DNA from 2 places in the Paenibacillus cisolokensis genome. Region 1 is predicted to be linked to the other one. Evidence: riboswitches for the same ligand, from Rfam matches in the RefSeq annotation. Region 1 holds a riboswitch; the other holds the start of a gene.

Region 1 (7,857 bases):
GAGCCTACGGGCAGCCTGGACAGCGAAAACGAAGAGCAATTTCTGCGGCTGCTGCGCGAGCTGAACGAAGAGCGCGGCCTCACGCTGCTTGTCATTACCCATGACGAGCGAGTCGCCGCTATCGGCAGCCGCCGGTTTCGCATGGAAGACGGCCTTCTGTCGGAAATCGCCGCCGAAGCCGAAAAGGAGGAAGCGCTGCGATGAAAATGGCCGATAAAATCCGGTTCGTCAGGCAGAACATGAAGAAGAACAAATCGCGCATTTTCATGACCGTGCTCGCGACGGCGATCGGCTGCGCGTTTCTGATCATGATCGCGTCCGTCGCCTTCGGCCTGCAGAAGAGCTTTGTCGACGAGCTGCTCCGGGACCGGCTGCTGACCGAAATCGATCTGTACAACAGCATGAAAGACGGCGAGCCTTCCCCGATCACCGCGGAAGATGTGCGCCGGATCAGCGCCATGGAAAGGGTCAAGGCGGTCACGACCCATTATATGAAAAGCGGAGAAGTGGAGCTCGACGGTTTTGAGACGATGACAACGCTCGTCTTTACCGATTTCGAACAGGAGAAAGCCGCCAACCTGGAGCTTGAAGAAGGCCGTATGCCGGAGTCGGGCAGCGAGATTGTCGTCGGCTACCATCTGGCGGAACATCTGAAAAATAAACAGGGAGCCTCCTATTCGGGCCGTCTGCTCGATGCGGAAGTAACCGTAACGGGGCTGGCGATGGACCCCAAAAAGAACGAAATGATCGAATCCGGCGAAGCCAGACTGAAAGTCGTCGGCATTCTGAAGAAGCCCGCAAACGAAAGGAACATGGAAACGCATGTCATGATCGCCCAGTCGCTGATGCCGTCGTTTTTGCTGCAGGACGAAGATATCGGCAGTCCGCAAGCGAAAGCTTACGCCGCAAGCGCGGAAGTCGTTGCGGCGCTGGCGAAGGAACTGCGCGAACAAGGGTATTCCCTTTATACCGCTGCCGATTCGGTCAACCAAATGGAAACGATCTTCCTTGTCATGAAGATCGGTCTCGTATTTGTCGGCACGATAGCCGTCCTGATCGCCTCCATCGGCATTTACAACACGATGACGATGGCCGTTACCGAACGGGCGCAGGACATCGGGATCATGAAAGCGGTCGGCGCCCATCCCAGGGCGATCCGCAGCATCTTTCTGATCGAGAGCTCCGGCATCGGCGTCATGGGAGCATTGATCGGCACCGTTATAGCTTACGGCCTGAGCGCGGCCGTCAACATCGCGCTGCCGCCGATCATCGCCGCGGCGTTGGACAGCAAGCCGCCGGAAGGCTTTGTATTCTCGTACATTCCGCTTTCCCTGACGCTGCTCAGCGTCGGCATCAGCGTAGGCGTCGCCGTTCTGTCCGGCATGCGCCCCGCCGAGCGGGCGGTTCGCATCGACGTGCTTCGCGCGCTGCGCCGGGATATATAGCGCCACAACGCCGGCATAAACCGTCACAGCGCCCGCATAAACCGTCACAGCATCGGCATAAACCGTCACAGCATCGGCATAAACCGTCACAGCGCCCGCATAAACCGTCACAGCATCGGCATAAACGACGGGAAGCGCGCTCCCCCTAACCGGAGGATGCGCGCTTCCCGTCGTTTTGTTGCTTCATCTGATAATATGCCGCCACCTGCTCCCGCAGGATGAACGCCCGGAGCGAACGTACCTGCTCCTCCCGCATTTCCCCGAAACGGGCGCCGTAATAAACCGTGCCGCCCGACCGGACTTCGCGAATAATCTCCAGCAGACAATCGAGCTCAAACCCCGGGTACAATACGGCTTCGACCCAGTCGCCCGGACATAACGACCAGCTGCCCGCATGAACCTGGAAGCCGATTCCGTCCAGGCTCATATTGACGACTTCCATTTCACCGCCTTCCGCATCCGGCGTGTTGCCGTCATTCCCGGCATCCTCCGGCTCCTCCGCATCCGCATCGTTCATCAGCGCTTCCAAACGCCGGACCAGCCCCTCGTCCAGTCTGTCGACCTGCAGTTCTTTCGCCCATTTGCGATGAAGCTTTTCCGCCTTCGACAGCGGCTCGGGCGATTGCTCCGGCTTCCGCAGCAGCCTGCCCTTGACCGATACGGAAATGCGGGGCGCCTTGCGCTTCTCATTGTGCAAATTGAATGCGCCCGGCGGCAGAATGACCGCGATGGAGCCTTCCGCCATCCCGATGACCGACGTTCGCAGCCGATATTTGGTCGAAGATGCATAGACGGTCAGCTGAACGCGTTCGCCAAGCTTGAACCGGTCGAATTCTTGCAGTTCGACCTCCAGCAAATCGCCTTCCAGATAGGTCAGCGTGCCTGCCGCTACATAGCCCTGCTTCTCGACGACGGTTTTGCTTTGCAGAAGCAGGGATGGAGTGACCCAATGATCGTGATTCACCGAACAGTATTCTCCTTTCGTGCGGGGAAACGCGGGCAGAATGCAAAAAAAGCCGCTATCCTGCAAGAAGCCGCCTTAAGTTCCCCTATCAAATAGAGACTCGATTTCGGTAGCCAGGCTGTCGATATCCGACGCTCGGTTGCACGTTCGGACTTAGACCCTGTAGCTTTGCGTCCCTGCCTTTCGACAGGTTTGCCTTTGTCGCGCTCGTATTCGGTTGTCGTCGTTACAGTTCTTTCACAATCATAATATGGAGCTCGTCCTGCAAATCGATATCGTAAGCCTCTTTGGGTATCGACCCGTCGGCTTCCTGCACGATGCGCACCTTCGGACGGTGGCTCGCCAGCGGATTGTTGGCCGATACGACCCCGACCTGACCGGTATTCAGCAGCACAGTCGTTGCCACGGGATAAATGGAGATATTGCGGCAAAACAGCTTGATCAGATCGAGATCGAAATAGGTATTGCCTGCCGCGAACAAAAACTCGATCGTCTCCGACGGCGTGTACCGCTTGCGGTGCGGTCTCGGCGACGTCAACGCATCGTAGACGTCCGCGATCGCGACGATCTGCGCGTAGATATGCGTCTCCTCGCTGCGCAGTCCGCGGGGATATCCCGATCCGTCATAGCGCTCGTGATGCTGCAAAGCGCAGTGCGCGGACAGCAGCGATATATCGTGATGTTTGCGGAGGATGTCAAATCCGGCCGTCGGATGCTGCTCCACGATCGCACGTTCCGCTTCGCTCAGCGGCCCCTCCTTGTCGAGCAGTTCTTTCGGCACTTGCGTCATGCCGATGTCGAACAGCATGGCCCCGACGCCAAGCTCTTCCATCTGACTGCGGTTGAACCCTTTGGCCATTCCCATAATGCCGGCAAGAATGGCCACGTTCACGGAATGTTGAAACAGATAGGCGTCCTTCACCTGGATTTGGGAAAGACTGACGAGAAGATGCTCCCGGCCGATCAAATCCTGCATGATTTCTCCGAAAACCTTTCGAAACGTCCGCCCGATTTCCGGCTCGACGGCCCGGCCTTTCGTATAAGGCTGGTCCATCAGCGATGTCATCGTCTTGTAAATCGCTTCGGTCGCCTGCCGTCGGGTATCGTCGCGGATCGCCTCATCGGGCTCGATGCCTTCCGTCGCATCGTCTTCGATGAAAAGCGTGTCGACGCCCAAATTTTGCAGCCTTTGGATAAAGCGGTCGCTCAGTTCCACACCCGCCCCGAGAAGCACGTTGCCGTTTTCCTGCACGACCGGCTTGGCCAGCCGATCTCCCGGCTTGACCAAATTGATATTCAATTTTTTCATAACTTTCGGTTCCCGCCTTTGCAAACGCTCGGTCCCATTATTTCTGGAACTATTGTATCAAATGTACGAGCCTATGGCTATGCAAAAGCTGCGGAGGCCTGTCCGCCGTCAGGCTATATCTTTCACGACGATACAATTGCGCCCTTTATTTTTCGCTTCGTAAAGCGCGGCATCGGCCTGGGCAAAAAGTCCCAGCAAGAAATCTTTGGCGTCGTCCAGCGCCACGCCCGGACGAGCATCCTCCGCGCTGCGGATGCAGAGCACGCCCATGCTGATCGTCACCGATACGAGCTGGTCTTCCCCGCCGGCGCCGACGGCGTTGTGCTCAACGGCCGCCTTCACCCTCTCGGCCAGTCTTACGGCTTGCGCCGAAGTCGTATAGGGCAGGTAAACGGCAAATTCTTCGCCGCCGTAGCGGGCCAGAATATCCGTCCGGCGAATCGTGCGCCTGACGATGTCCGCCGTGCTGCGCAGCACTTCGTCGCCGACCAGATGACCGTAGCTGTCGTTAATCATTTTGAACAGATCGATATCGAACAGAAACATGGCAAAAGGAATACGGTAGCGGACGTTCGTTACCACCTCCCGCTCAAGCTGCTGCAGCAAATAGCGGCGATTGAAGCAGCCGGTCAGCGCATCGGTAACCGCCATCCGCTCCAGCTTCTGGTTCGCCTGAAACAGCTGGTCCTGCATCAGAATCAGCTCGCGGTTGCGCTCCTGCAGAACCGCGTTCTGATCGTTCATCTCCTCCATCAGCCGGCGGTATTCCGTCACGTCCTGAAACGTGATGACGCGGCCGATCAGCGTATTGCGATGATTCAGAATCGGCGTGGAATGCAGCTCATAATGGCGGCTGCCGGCCGTCGCGATCTCAACCGAGGCAGTCGCCATCGCATGCTTGCGCAGCATGGAGAAAAACGCCTCCATCTGCGTACGGGAAGACGAAGACAGCGAGGAAAGCGCACGAAGGTCGAATTTGTCGCCGATGTTCACCGGCAAGATCGAGCGGAGAGCCTTGTTCATCTCGATGACAACATTATGCTCGTCGAGCACGAGCAGCCCGGTAGACATTGTATCGATCACGTCGCGCTGCGCGATATTGATGATGTCGAAAGCGCTGTACCGCGTAACGGCCAGCGCATAGTAAATGCCGGCTAGGGCCAGGCCGGCGGACAGGACGCTTTGCGCCTGATGAAAAAACATGGCTGCGGCAAAATCGGCCAAACCGAAACCGGTCAAAAGCAGCATCCCGTAAAGCGCCGTCACGACGAGCCTGCGATGGCGGGGCGAAGCGTCCCGACGAAGCGTGGAAACCATGGCGTATATCGAAACGGCAAAATAGCCGGCGAGCAGCACGGGCATATAAATCAATAGCGGCCCCGGCCGATACCAGAAGGAAACGTCCGCATCGCCGGTGTCATGGCCGATATATTGAAAAAACAGTTCGTTCGGATTGCATATCAGCCCTGCGGCCGTGATGGCGGCGGGTAAAAATATGACGATCAGATTGCGGGTTTTCAACAGATAGGATTCGCCGACCAAAAAGATGGTGAAAATATACCAGAACGCTCCGAGCAGAGCGATGCCGACGAAGGCAGCCGTCAGGTAGAGCAGTTGAAATTGCGGATCGTCCGTCTGGCGCATGGCAAACTGAAACAGCGGCCACAGCATCATGAAAGAATGTACCGACAAGTACATTTTGTGAAGTCCGGTTATGACGCTCGATGCGAAAATGTAAACGAAGGTACCGAGCAAAACGAGAAACAAGCCGAAATTTACCCACATCTGCACGTCCAAAAAGGCTCACCCACTCGTCTAATAGCCATTCCTATCCATTGTAGCATACCGCCGATTTAACGGACAATGGCGTCAAACCGCGGCTACTCGCGGCTGGAAAGCCATGCGCCCGCCTCCGCCTGCGCCAGCCCTTCCTCCACTTCCTCACGGGGCAGGCCGCCGGCGGCAAGCCGTTCGTCGGGGAGCGGAAGCAGGCGGCGATAGAAGGCGACCGCCTCGTCCAATCCCGCTTCGCCTTCGGCAAGCAGCTCGTACAGCCAATTCTCGGCCTGGTCGTACCGGCCGCGCGATTCTTGCCAGTCCATCACCAGCCGTTTGGTTGCCGCCGGCAGCTCACAATCGGACAGCTTGAGCAGCAACCGCTCGGCCTCGGCATCGGAATCCGCCAGCACCTTCGGCGCATCAGCCGCCGCCAAACGCGCAAATAACTGCAGCGCCTTGAGCTGAAGCGGGTAAGCGCGCGCCCCGTCGCCCATCTCCTCGTAAATTTCGCTTTCCTGCCTTAGCAGAAGAGCGATCGCCTGTATATTTTCCGCCTCCATTACGCCGTTTGTCGTCATCATGCCGACGATATCCTCGTCCGACAGCGAGCGGATAAGCCGGCCGTTTAACCGGAAGCGGCTGTCGAGCAGCTCGTCGATGACAAGCAGCGCCTCTTGATGCCGCATCTGGCGGCGCAAGCCCATCACTTGTCCGATCGCGGACGCGACCTGCTCGATCATCCGCATCAAGTAATCGCGCTGCAGCATGGCCGTGCCCCCTACACGTTTTCGACGAACGAGTGGATCGCTTGCGCCACTTCGGCCGGCGACTCGATCATGCCCATATGGCCGCAATTCTGGATGATCCGTTTCTCCGTATCCGGACCGTGCGCCGCGAAAACCTTCTCCGGCGGAACAATGCCATCCTCGGCCCCCGCTACGAGCAATACCGGCACACCCGTCCGCTCCAGCACGGCCCGCCGATCCGGCCGTTCCCGCATGCCGCGCGTAACCGCCGCCGCGCCGTGCGCGCTTGCGCGATAGCCGATCTCCTTGACGCGCTGCACCGCCTCGGCCATCGTTTCCAGGTGGCGCGGCGCGAACAGCTTGGGCGCAAGTCCGTCCACGACTTCCCGGAGACCGCCGGCGAGAATCGACTCCGCCGTCTTGAGCCGGTTCGCCTTGCCCGTTTCGTCGTCCGGCAACGGCGTCGAGTGGACGAGTCCGAGACCGGCAAGCCGGTCCGCGTGCCGCTCCGCAAACGCCAACGCCGTATAGCCTCCGAGCGAATGCCCGATTACAATGGCGCGGTCGACCTCCAGCGCATCCAGCAGCTCGCAGACGTCATCGGCCAGTTGCTCCATCGTATACGTCGGATCGCCGGGAGCCGACGACCGTCCGTGTCCCCTCAGATCGGGGATAATCAGCCGGCCCGCGCCTTCCAGCAGCGCGGGCATATTTTCCCAGTAGGCGGAGCTGCCGCAAAATCCGTGCAGCAGCACAATCGTCCGCCCGTCTGCCCGACGGCTTCTTCCGGAATCCCAGTAAGCGCAGTTCAATCCGTTCGGAAGGTTCAGTCTGGCTTCGGCAAGCGATATAGCGTCCATTTGCATTCTCTCCTTTCGTCTATTCCCATTATGTACCGTCCGGTTCGTTCCGAATCGTCAAGCGCAGCTCGCGTCCGTCCCGCGCGCTTCGCGTTCCGCCCATCCAGGCCGCCTCGATCGCATCCGCGGTCTCGACCGCCATGCGTACGACCCGGTACAGCGATGCCGACTGGATCGACCAATGCGGCTTCGCCCCCCGGGCGTTCACGACTCCGGCGATGCCGTAATCGCCGAGCGGCGGCAGCTTCAGGCCAATCCCCCGTCCCGGCTCGACCGGGCCTTCGGACACGATATATTTGCCGACCGATTCCGGTCTGCCGAGACATGCGTCCACTGCGACAACGACGGCCCCGGCAGGGAGCGGAACGCTTCCCGCCGCCAGACGCTCCGCATCCAGCGGACGCGCAAGCGTGCCCGTCACATGCGGCCAGCCGCGTTCTTCCAGCAGCGATCCCACCCACGGCCCGTACGAGTCGCCGGCGGAACGGTCCGTTCCGATGCACACGAAAGCGACGGCGCTGCGATCCGGATACGACGCGGCAATCTTGCGCAGAAATGTCTTAAGTCCGTCTGCTCCTGTGCGGCGCGCGGACGCGCTCCCCCATTCGCGCTTTATATCCATCATCCATTCCGCCTTGTCATACCAACTTGACGCTACGATTTTGAACGGACGACTATCGGCCGTCCGTACCCGATATTGTACCGGAATTGCCCCGTCCGTTCAACGAATGCACCGCCGGCGGACTCTTGAATG
Region 2 (7,857 bases), on a different contig from region 1:
ATAATGGGACGTCTCCGTATCCTCGTTGCCGACGGCCGTCTGCAGCACGCCCAAATATTCCAGCGAGTCCTGCTTGAGCACATCGATCATCGCCTTGCGCCGTATGGCGAAATCGTTGACAAGCAGCGCCTCCTCCAGCGGAACGATGTTCATTTCCCGCTCGGCATCCGGCTTCAGAATCGCTTCGCCGCGGCTCTCTCCGATCCGGAAATGATCGAACGCGGCCGTATCCTTCTGCCGCTGCGCATGCTCCGGCGGGCGGAAGAAGGGCAGGAGCAGTCCAATGACCGGCAGGCCGGCGGCCAGTGCCGTCCGCATCAGCCATTCCCGCTTGTCGCCGCGGCAGATCGGCGCGAGAGCGATGCCGCAGACGACGACGTAAGCCATATAGATCCGCTCAAACATAGGGTCCATCCTCTTCCGCCACCCGAAGCGATATGCCGTTCCTCCCGAGCCGCTCGAGCACGCTTGCGGCCTCCTCCATCCCGGAGTTGCTGAGCAGCACCATAAGCTCCCCCCGTTCTCCGATGCCGATATAGTCCGTCTCGCGCAGCAAGCGCGATATTTCGCGGGACAGCTCTTGCCGCGCATCGTCAGCCGGTCCGGCCGACAACAGCACGTACTCGATCCCGTGCTTCGCTTTTGCCTCATGCTTGGCGGCGACAATTTCCGCGAATACTTCCGGCTTCAGAATGGCCGTCCCTTCGATATAACGCTTGTTCTCGGTCGCTTCGACGAACGACAGCGCCCTCGACAACGCGGAGGAGACCAGTCCGACCAGCACGCTGAACAGGTTCTGATGGTAAAGGGTGAAATGCTCGAATTCCATTTCGTGAATCGCGACGACGGCCACCGGCTTTCCGCCGCTGATGACCGGCGCGGCCATTAAAGGAACGCCGGGCTCAAGCTCCGTATTGACGAACAGTTTCCGGTCGTGAAGCGCCTGCCGGGCGAACGGCTCGCTTTCCACCCTGACCGATTTGGGGATCACGAGATCATCCGGATACGAATGGGCGGCGAGCCGCAAATAGTTTCCGGACCGGTCGACCGTATAAATCGATACGCCCTTGGCCTTCATCAGCGATTCCAGCACGGTTACCGTGGATGTGAAAATTTGCTCGGGCTCCAGGCTTTCCAGCGATTTCGTGACCGAATAGATTTTGCCGAAGCTGTCGCCGCTTCCGAGAACCCGCTGCTGCAGCTCGTCCTTCACTTTGCGGGTTTCATGATAGACGTCGGTCAAAAAAGCGTGCTTCTCCTTCAACGCTTCCAGCTGTTCGCCCATCGATTCCAATATCATGTTTTTCCGTTCGACCGAGTAGCCGACCACAAGACCGACAAACAGGTACACCGTCAAATGAAACAGAAAATCGCTGTCGTAAAGCAGCGAGACAAGCTCGCGCCCGTTCCCGAGCTGCTCGTAGATGAACAGCAGCGTCGCCAGGGCAACCGCGACCAGCGACTGCCGGGTGCCGTACAAAATGCCGAGAAGCAGGATATAGACGATCCGCAAATCGAGAATGTCGATCCAGCTGTCCCGGACGGACAGCATAAGCCAGGCGGTCAACGCGAAGGCGAGCAGGTTCTCGGCATAAGGGACGACGGCCTTGAACGCCGCGCGAAGCCCGGGCGAGCCGAACCGCGCGGGAGCCTTCGCCTCTTTCGCCGAAGCGGAGACGGCCGCATGCCATTCGTACGTTTTGCGCAGCCCTTCCTGCAGCGAATATTTCGGCGACCAGTCCAGATCCTTCTTAATGTTCCGATTGTCCAGCGCCGAGCGCTCGAAGTCGCCGGGGCGGACATCCATATATTTCACGACGAGCGTACCGTGGATGGAGCGGAGCTCGCCGATCAGCTCGTTCACACTGCTTTCCTTGCCTGTGGACAAGTTGTAGACGCCGGTCAGACCGGAATACGAGGCGCGGTATACCGCATCGGCCACGTCTTCGACATAGATGAAGTCCCGCGTCTGTTCGCCGTCCCCGTACACGACCAGATCCTGCGAGGCGAGGGCCGCCTTGATGAATGCCGAGACGACCCCTCCCGCTCCGGCTCTGCCCTGGTGCGGCCCGTATACGTTGGAAAACCGGAAGCAGAGCGTCTCCAACCCGTACATTTCCTGCCATTTCCGGCAATACGTTTCCCCGATCATTTTGTTCAGCCCGTACGGCGAAACCGGCTCGCAAGCTTCCGTCTCCGCAACCGGCAGCCGATCGCTTTGCCCATATACGGCGGCGGACGATGCAAAAATAAATTTTCGGACGCCGTACTTGTGTGACAGGTTCAGCATATTGACCAGACCCAAAAGGTTGGACTCCGCGTCCAGCCGCGGATTGTCCATCGAAGCGGCCACATCGGCATGAGCCGCAAGATGAACGACGACATCGAACCGGGTACTGCGGAATACCTCTTCGCACCGGCGATCCTCGACCGGCAATAAATAGCTTTTATGCTTGAAATTGACGTTGCGCTTGTCCCCGGCAGACAGATTGTCGATAATGACGACCTCATAGCCTTCCTTGTAAAAACGTTCCGCTACGAATGAGCCGATAAATCCGTATCCACCCGTCACCAACACGTTCATCGCAAGCTTCCCCGTTTCTTTTTGAGACCGGTTCTTTTTTTCGAAAACAAAAAAGACTGCCATTATAACATGGCAGTCGGACGATCATTATGCTGGAATACCAGCATGGCAGACTCCTGACTTTGCGTCCCTAACTTTCGATAGGTTTGCTTTTTACAGGTCGTTCCAATATGTAATTTTTTTCAATCTGAGATATAGGTTGTATTATATACAGTTTCACAAAAAAAGCAACACTTACAATTTCCAGACCAGTATTTCCCTGCCGATTGCTGCCGGTATATAATAAACAAACATGATGAAAAATGACGGACCGCCTGTCGCCGAAAGGAAGAAAAACATGAATGCCCTTCTATACCGCAGCCTCGTGATGTTGGCCTTTTTGGGGATAACCGGGATACTTGTGTTTGTAATTCAAGACAGCCTGCATGCCGCCGAAAGCCCGGCCGGGCGAACCGTATTTTATCCGGAAGAATCCGACCGGGTGCTGGCCAACCCGTTTATGGGCTTTGCCGTTGACGCCAAATACGACGAATCCGCGCAGCCGTTCCGGCTCGCCCACGTCAATCTGACCTGGCGGGAACTCGAACCGGAGAAAGGCCGATATGCCTTCGATGCCATAGAGGAAAAGTTTAACTTCCCGTTATGGAGACAACGCGGCGTACATCTGATCGTCCGGGTGATCATGGATTATCCGCGGGACTACGCCCATATGGATATTCCCGACTGGCTCTACCGCGAAATCGGCGGCGACGGAACCTGGTACGACAACGAATACGGCAAAGGGTTCAGCCCCAACTACGACAACTCCTTGCTGATCCGCAATCACGAACGCATGATTTCGGCTCTCGGACGGCGCTACAACGACGATCCGTTGATCGCATTCATTCAATTGGGCAGTCTCGGCCATTGGGGAGAATGGCATACATGGGATAAAAAGGAAGGCTACATCCCGTTTCCGAAACGGAACGTTTCCGACCGGTACGCCGAGCACTATGTCCGGGCGTTCCCGGACAAGCATCTGCTGATGCGGCGCCCGCATGATGTCGCGCTTCGCAACGGCATGGGACTGTTCAACGACGCCTTCGGGGATCCGAAAGCGACGTCCGACGGTTTTTATACCTGGTATACTCAAGGGTACACGTCCTGGCTGACAAAGGAAAAGGAACCGGCCATGCTCAACTTCTGGACGAAAGCGCCGAGCGGCGGCGAATTTGCGCACAGAACGAAATATTTTCAGGACGACAGCATCGGGGAAACGCTGCGGCAGGCGCGGCTTACGCATGTCAGCTGGATGGGCCCGAACGCGCCCTATCTCGAAGAAGACCGGACGCTGCAGGCAAATATCGACCGGTTTCTCAACACGATCGGCTATCGGTTTGTCATCGTCAAGGAATCGCACGAGAAAGAGGCGCCGGCCGGCGGGAAGCTGAATGTCCGGCTGGACATCCGCAACCGCGGCGTAGCGCCCTTCTATTACCCGTGGCCGCTGGAATTGTCGCTGTCGGATGCGGCTACCGGCGCCATCGTGCTGAAGACGGTTGCGGATGCCGACATCCGGCAATGGTTGCCCGGGACGCGAACGGTATTCCATACGATAAAGCTGCCCAAGCGGCTGGCCGAAGGCGAATATATCGTCAACGCGGCCATTCTCGACCCGCAAACCGGCAAACCCGGCGTCGAATTCGCCATTGAGGGGAGACGGCCGGACGGCCGCTATCCGCTCGGCAAGGTCATCGTCGCCGCGCCGTCATGAAGACAAGGCGGAGCCGCAACGCGTCGACCGTTCCCGGTCCGCCTGCGGCCCCAACTTTAACTGTTTCCGGCTACAACAGCCGCAGGCTGCGCGCCTTTCCCCTCGGATAATGCCGCGCATTCGCGAAATACGAAATGCTTGCAGCCGCGGCATTTCGCCGGATTTAACCGTTCCAACGCATAATTGATCGCTTCGCCGGTATGCTCGAAAAATCGGTCCGCCCCGATCTGTTCGAATAATCCGGTTTTTCGGAGCATGTCAAGCGGCTGCGGCTGAATCCCTGCAAACAGCACCAAACCGCCTTGCTTCCGATAACGTTTGACCAGACCGGATAATTGGTAAGCGCCCGTCGTATCCATGAAGGGAACCCGGCTCATACGCAGCAGCAAAATATTCGGCTTCGGACGGAGCGGATCCGCCAACAACGACTTTTCAAATCGACCGACCGCCCCGAAAAATAAAGGCCCTTCGATCGTATAAATGCCGATTTGAGGACAATCATGCCCTTCGAACACCATATGCGCTCTCACTTTGGCATGCTTGCTGTTCGGGTCGGGAAGCACTTTGGCTATGTTCAACAGGTCGCTCATCCGCTTTACAAACAGCAGGACAGCCATCATCAGCCCCGCTTCGACAGCTATCGTCAAATTCGTAAATACCGTCAGCAAAAACGTAACCACGAGCACGAGCGAATCGCTCGTTTTGGTTTTCAGAATGTGCATAAATTCCTTCCGCTCGCTCATATTCCATGCCACCAGCATCAGGACCGGCGCCATGCCGGCAAGCGGAATATGGGAGGCGTAAGGCGCAAACAGCAGCAGCACGAGCAGGACGACGAAACCGTGGATAATGCCGGACAGCGGAGATACCGCTCCGTTCTTAATATTCGCCGCCGTGCGGGCGATGGCGCCCGTAGCCGGAATCCCTCCGAACAAGGGCGCGGCCATATTGGCGATTCCCTGACCGATCAGCTCCCGGTTGCTGTTGTGGCGGCTTCCGGACATGTTGTCGGCTACGACGGCCGAAAGCAAGGACTCGATACCGCCGAGCACGGCGATAATGAATGCGGGTTGAAGCATCGCCGCGACCCGTTCCCAGGTGAGCTCCGGAATATGCAGCGGAGGCAGACCGCTCGGGATCGCCCCGAAGGACGAGCCGATCGTAGCGACCTGGCCTTTGAAAAAGAGCGCGGCGACCGCGCTCGATATGACAAGCCCCAATAACGCTCCCGGCGCCTTCGGCAAAAATCGGGAGGCGAGCAGCAGAACCGCCAGACTGATCCCGGCCGTTATGACGCTGTACACGTTGATCGATCCGATATGCAGAACGATTTCCCGCATGTTCAGCACGAATTCCTCGTGTTTGCGGATGCCGCTCAGTCCTAAAAATCCGGCAATTTGGCCGCTGAATATAATGACGGCAATGCCGGCGGTAAACCCGACCGTTACGGGACGGGGAATATACCGGATGAGCACGCCCAACCGAAGCACGCCCATTAATACAAGAAGGATCCCCGCGAGAAAACCGGCAATCAGCAAATCCTCATAGCCGTACTGCATCACGATCGCAAGCAGCACCGGAATGAAAGCTCCCGTCGGACCGCCGATTTGAAATTTGGAGCCTCCGAACAGGGAAATCAAAATGCCGGCTACAACCGTTGTGTAGATGCCGTACTCGGGCTTCACGCCGGATGCAATAGCAAACGCCATTCCCAAAGGAATGGCGATAATGCCGACAACAAGGCCGGAAACAAGATCCTTGCGAAAACCGGCTAAACTGTAGCCCTCAAATCTTTCCTTCCCGATCATTCGGCGCGACCTTCTTTTCTCCATAAAATAAACGACGAATTTTACAGCGATCATACTCCTCTGTTGAAGCGGCTGTCAAATACGAAAAAGGTTCTTCAAGGGACAAAGAACGATAATGACGCGAAGAAAACGGGCAAAACCGCCTTATTGCTTACGGTTCCCCTGGCTTTTTACCGCTTGCCGCGAGCGCCGCGGCCGCCTTTGGCGCGGCCTGCGGCAGTAGCGGCACCGCGGGAAGATGCGCTCTTGCGGCCGGCACTCGCCGGCTGCGTGCCGCGCGGGCCGGTTGCGCCGGCCCGTCCGCGGGAACCGCTGCGGTACGTGCCTCCTTGCCCGGCGCCGCCGCGGCTTGCTTCTCCGCGGTTTGCGCTTGCGGCGCGCGAACCGGTTGCGCGGCTTGTTGCCGCGCGGCTCGCGCTCTTGCGGCCGCTCTCGCGTTCGGCTTCGGCCGTGCGGGCCGTCGCGTCCGAACCGCCCGCCTTCGACTTCGGCAGCGTCATGCGGATCGACTGCTCGATCAGCTCGAGGTAGCGTTGATCCTTCGGCGCCGCGAACGTGATGGCAACGCCCGTCCCGCCGGCCCGTCCCGTTCGGCCGATGCGGTGAATATAGCTCTCGGCGTCATGGGGAATATCGTAATTGAAAACATGCGTGACGCCTTCGACATCGAGACCGCGGGCGGCGACATCGGTCGCCACCAGCAGCTGGAATTTCGCTTCGCGGAACCGCTTCATCACCTGCTCCCGCTTCGCCTGCGACAAGTCGCCGTGCAGCTCTTCGGACGCGTACCCGCGTTCGAGCAGCGCCCCGTTCAGCGTGCTGGCGCGCCGTTTCGTCCGGCAAAAAATCATCGCCAGGAACGGATTCGCTTCGTCAATCGCCCGGCACAAGGCGTCCTGCTTGCCGCGATCGGTCGTCAGGACGACCCGCTGTTCAATTTCCGCCAGCGTTACCTGCTTATCCGGACGGATCCGGACAAAGCGCGGCTCCTTCATCACCTCGCGCGCCAGCTCGCGGACTTGCGCAGGCATCGTGGCGGAGAACAGCATCGTCTGCTTCTGATGCGGCGTCTGCGCCAAAACCGATTCCACCTCCTGCAGAAATCCCAGGTGGAGCATCTGATCCGCCTCGTCGAGCACGAGCATCGACAATCGGCGGAGCAGAACCGACCCCCGGCGCAAATGATCAAGCAGACGCCCGGGCGTCGCCACAATGAAATGAACGGCGCCCTGCAGTTTGCGCAGCTGCCGGTCAACATCTTGTCCCCCGTATACGGCGAGCACGTTCACGCCCGTGACCGGCGCCAGCTTCTCCAACTCCGCGGTAATCTGGATAGCCAGCTCCCGCGTCGGGGTCAGCACAAGACCCTGCACATGCGGAACATTCGGATCAATCCTCTCCAGCATCGGCAGGATGAACGCGAGCGTCTTCCCCGTCCCCGTCTGCGCTTCGGCCATGACGTCATGCCCGCCCGCGATGAGCGGGATCGCTTCCGCCTGAACCGGGGTCGGCCGCACAATGCCCGATTCGCGCAGCCGGCGGACCAGTTCCGGACGAATGCCCAAAGGCTTGAATGATTGCAGCATCTTCTCGTCTCCTTGGTATGACATATTGACCCATTCTACAGGATCTCAAGCAACAATGCACGCGAAGGATGATGGACCGGCGAATCGGGCATAAGGCATGCACCGTCGATCGGACCTATGGCTCCG

What was found. Region 1 has a riboswitch for cyclic di-GMP ahead of ABEV74_RS11765 (PilZ domain-containing protein). Riboswitches for the same ligand answer to the same signal wherever they lie in the genome.
Region 2: linked by a shared signal. The riboswitch ahead of ABEV74_RS01940 (NAD-dependent epimerase/dehydratase family protein) and the one ahead of ABEV74_RS11765 (PilZ domain-containing protein) in region 1 are both predicted to bind cyclic di-GMP.

What each region holds. Positions count from the first base shown of each region.
Region 1 covers NZ_JBCNFP010000064.1:68,554-76,410, reverse strand. The annotation lists gene ABEV74_RS11775 (ABC transporter ATP-binding protein) at 1-204, shown strand, start outside; gene ABEV74_RS11770 (ABC transporter permease) at 201-1,445, shown strand; gene ABEV74_RS11765 (PilZ domain-containing protein) at 1,591-2,409, opposite strand; cyclic di-GMP riboswitch class I at 2,515-2,616, opposite strand; gene ABEV74_RS11760 (HD-GYP domain-containing protein) at 2,636-3,718, opposite strand; gene ABEV74_RS11755 (histidine kinase N-terminal 7TM domain-containing diguanylate cyclase) at 3,827-5,509, opposite strand; gene ABEV74_RS11750 (DUF6483 family protein) at 5,599-6,264, opposite strand; gene ABEV74_RS11745 (alpha/beta fold hydrolase) at 6,276-7,103, opposite strand; gene yyaC (spore protease YyaC) at 7,132-7,728, opposite strand.
Region 2 covers NZ_JBCNFP010000012.1:10,167-18,023, forward strand. The annotation lists gene ABEV74_RS01935 (hypothetical protein) at 1-414, opposite strand, end outside; gene ABEV74_RS01940 (NAD-dependent epimerase/dehydratase family protein) at 398-2,584, opposite strand; cyclic di-GMP riboswitch class I at 2,653-2,745, opposite strand; gene ABEV74_RS01945 (DUF4832 domain-containing protein) at 2,922-4,337, shown strand; gene ABEV74_RS01950 (SulP family inorganic anion transporter) at 4,394-6,145, opposite strand; gene ABEV74_RS01955 (DEAD/DEAH box helicase) at 6,316-7,731, opposite strand.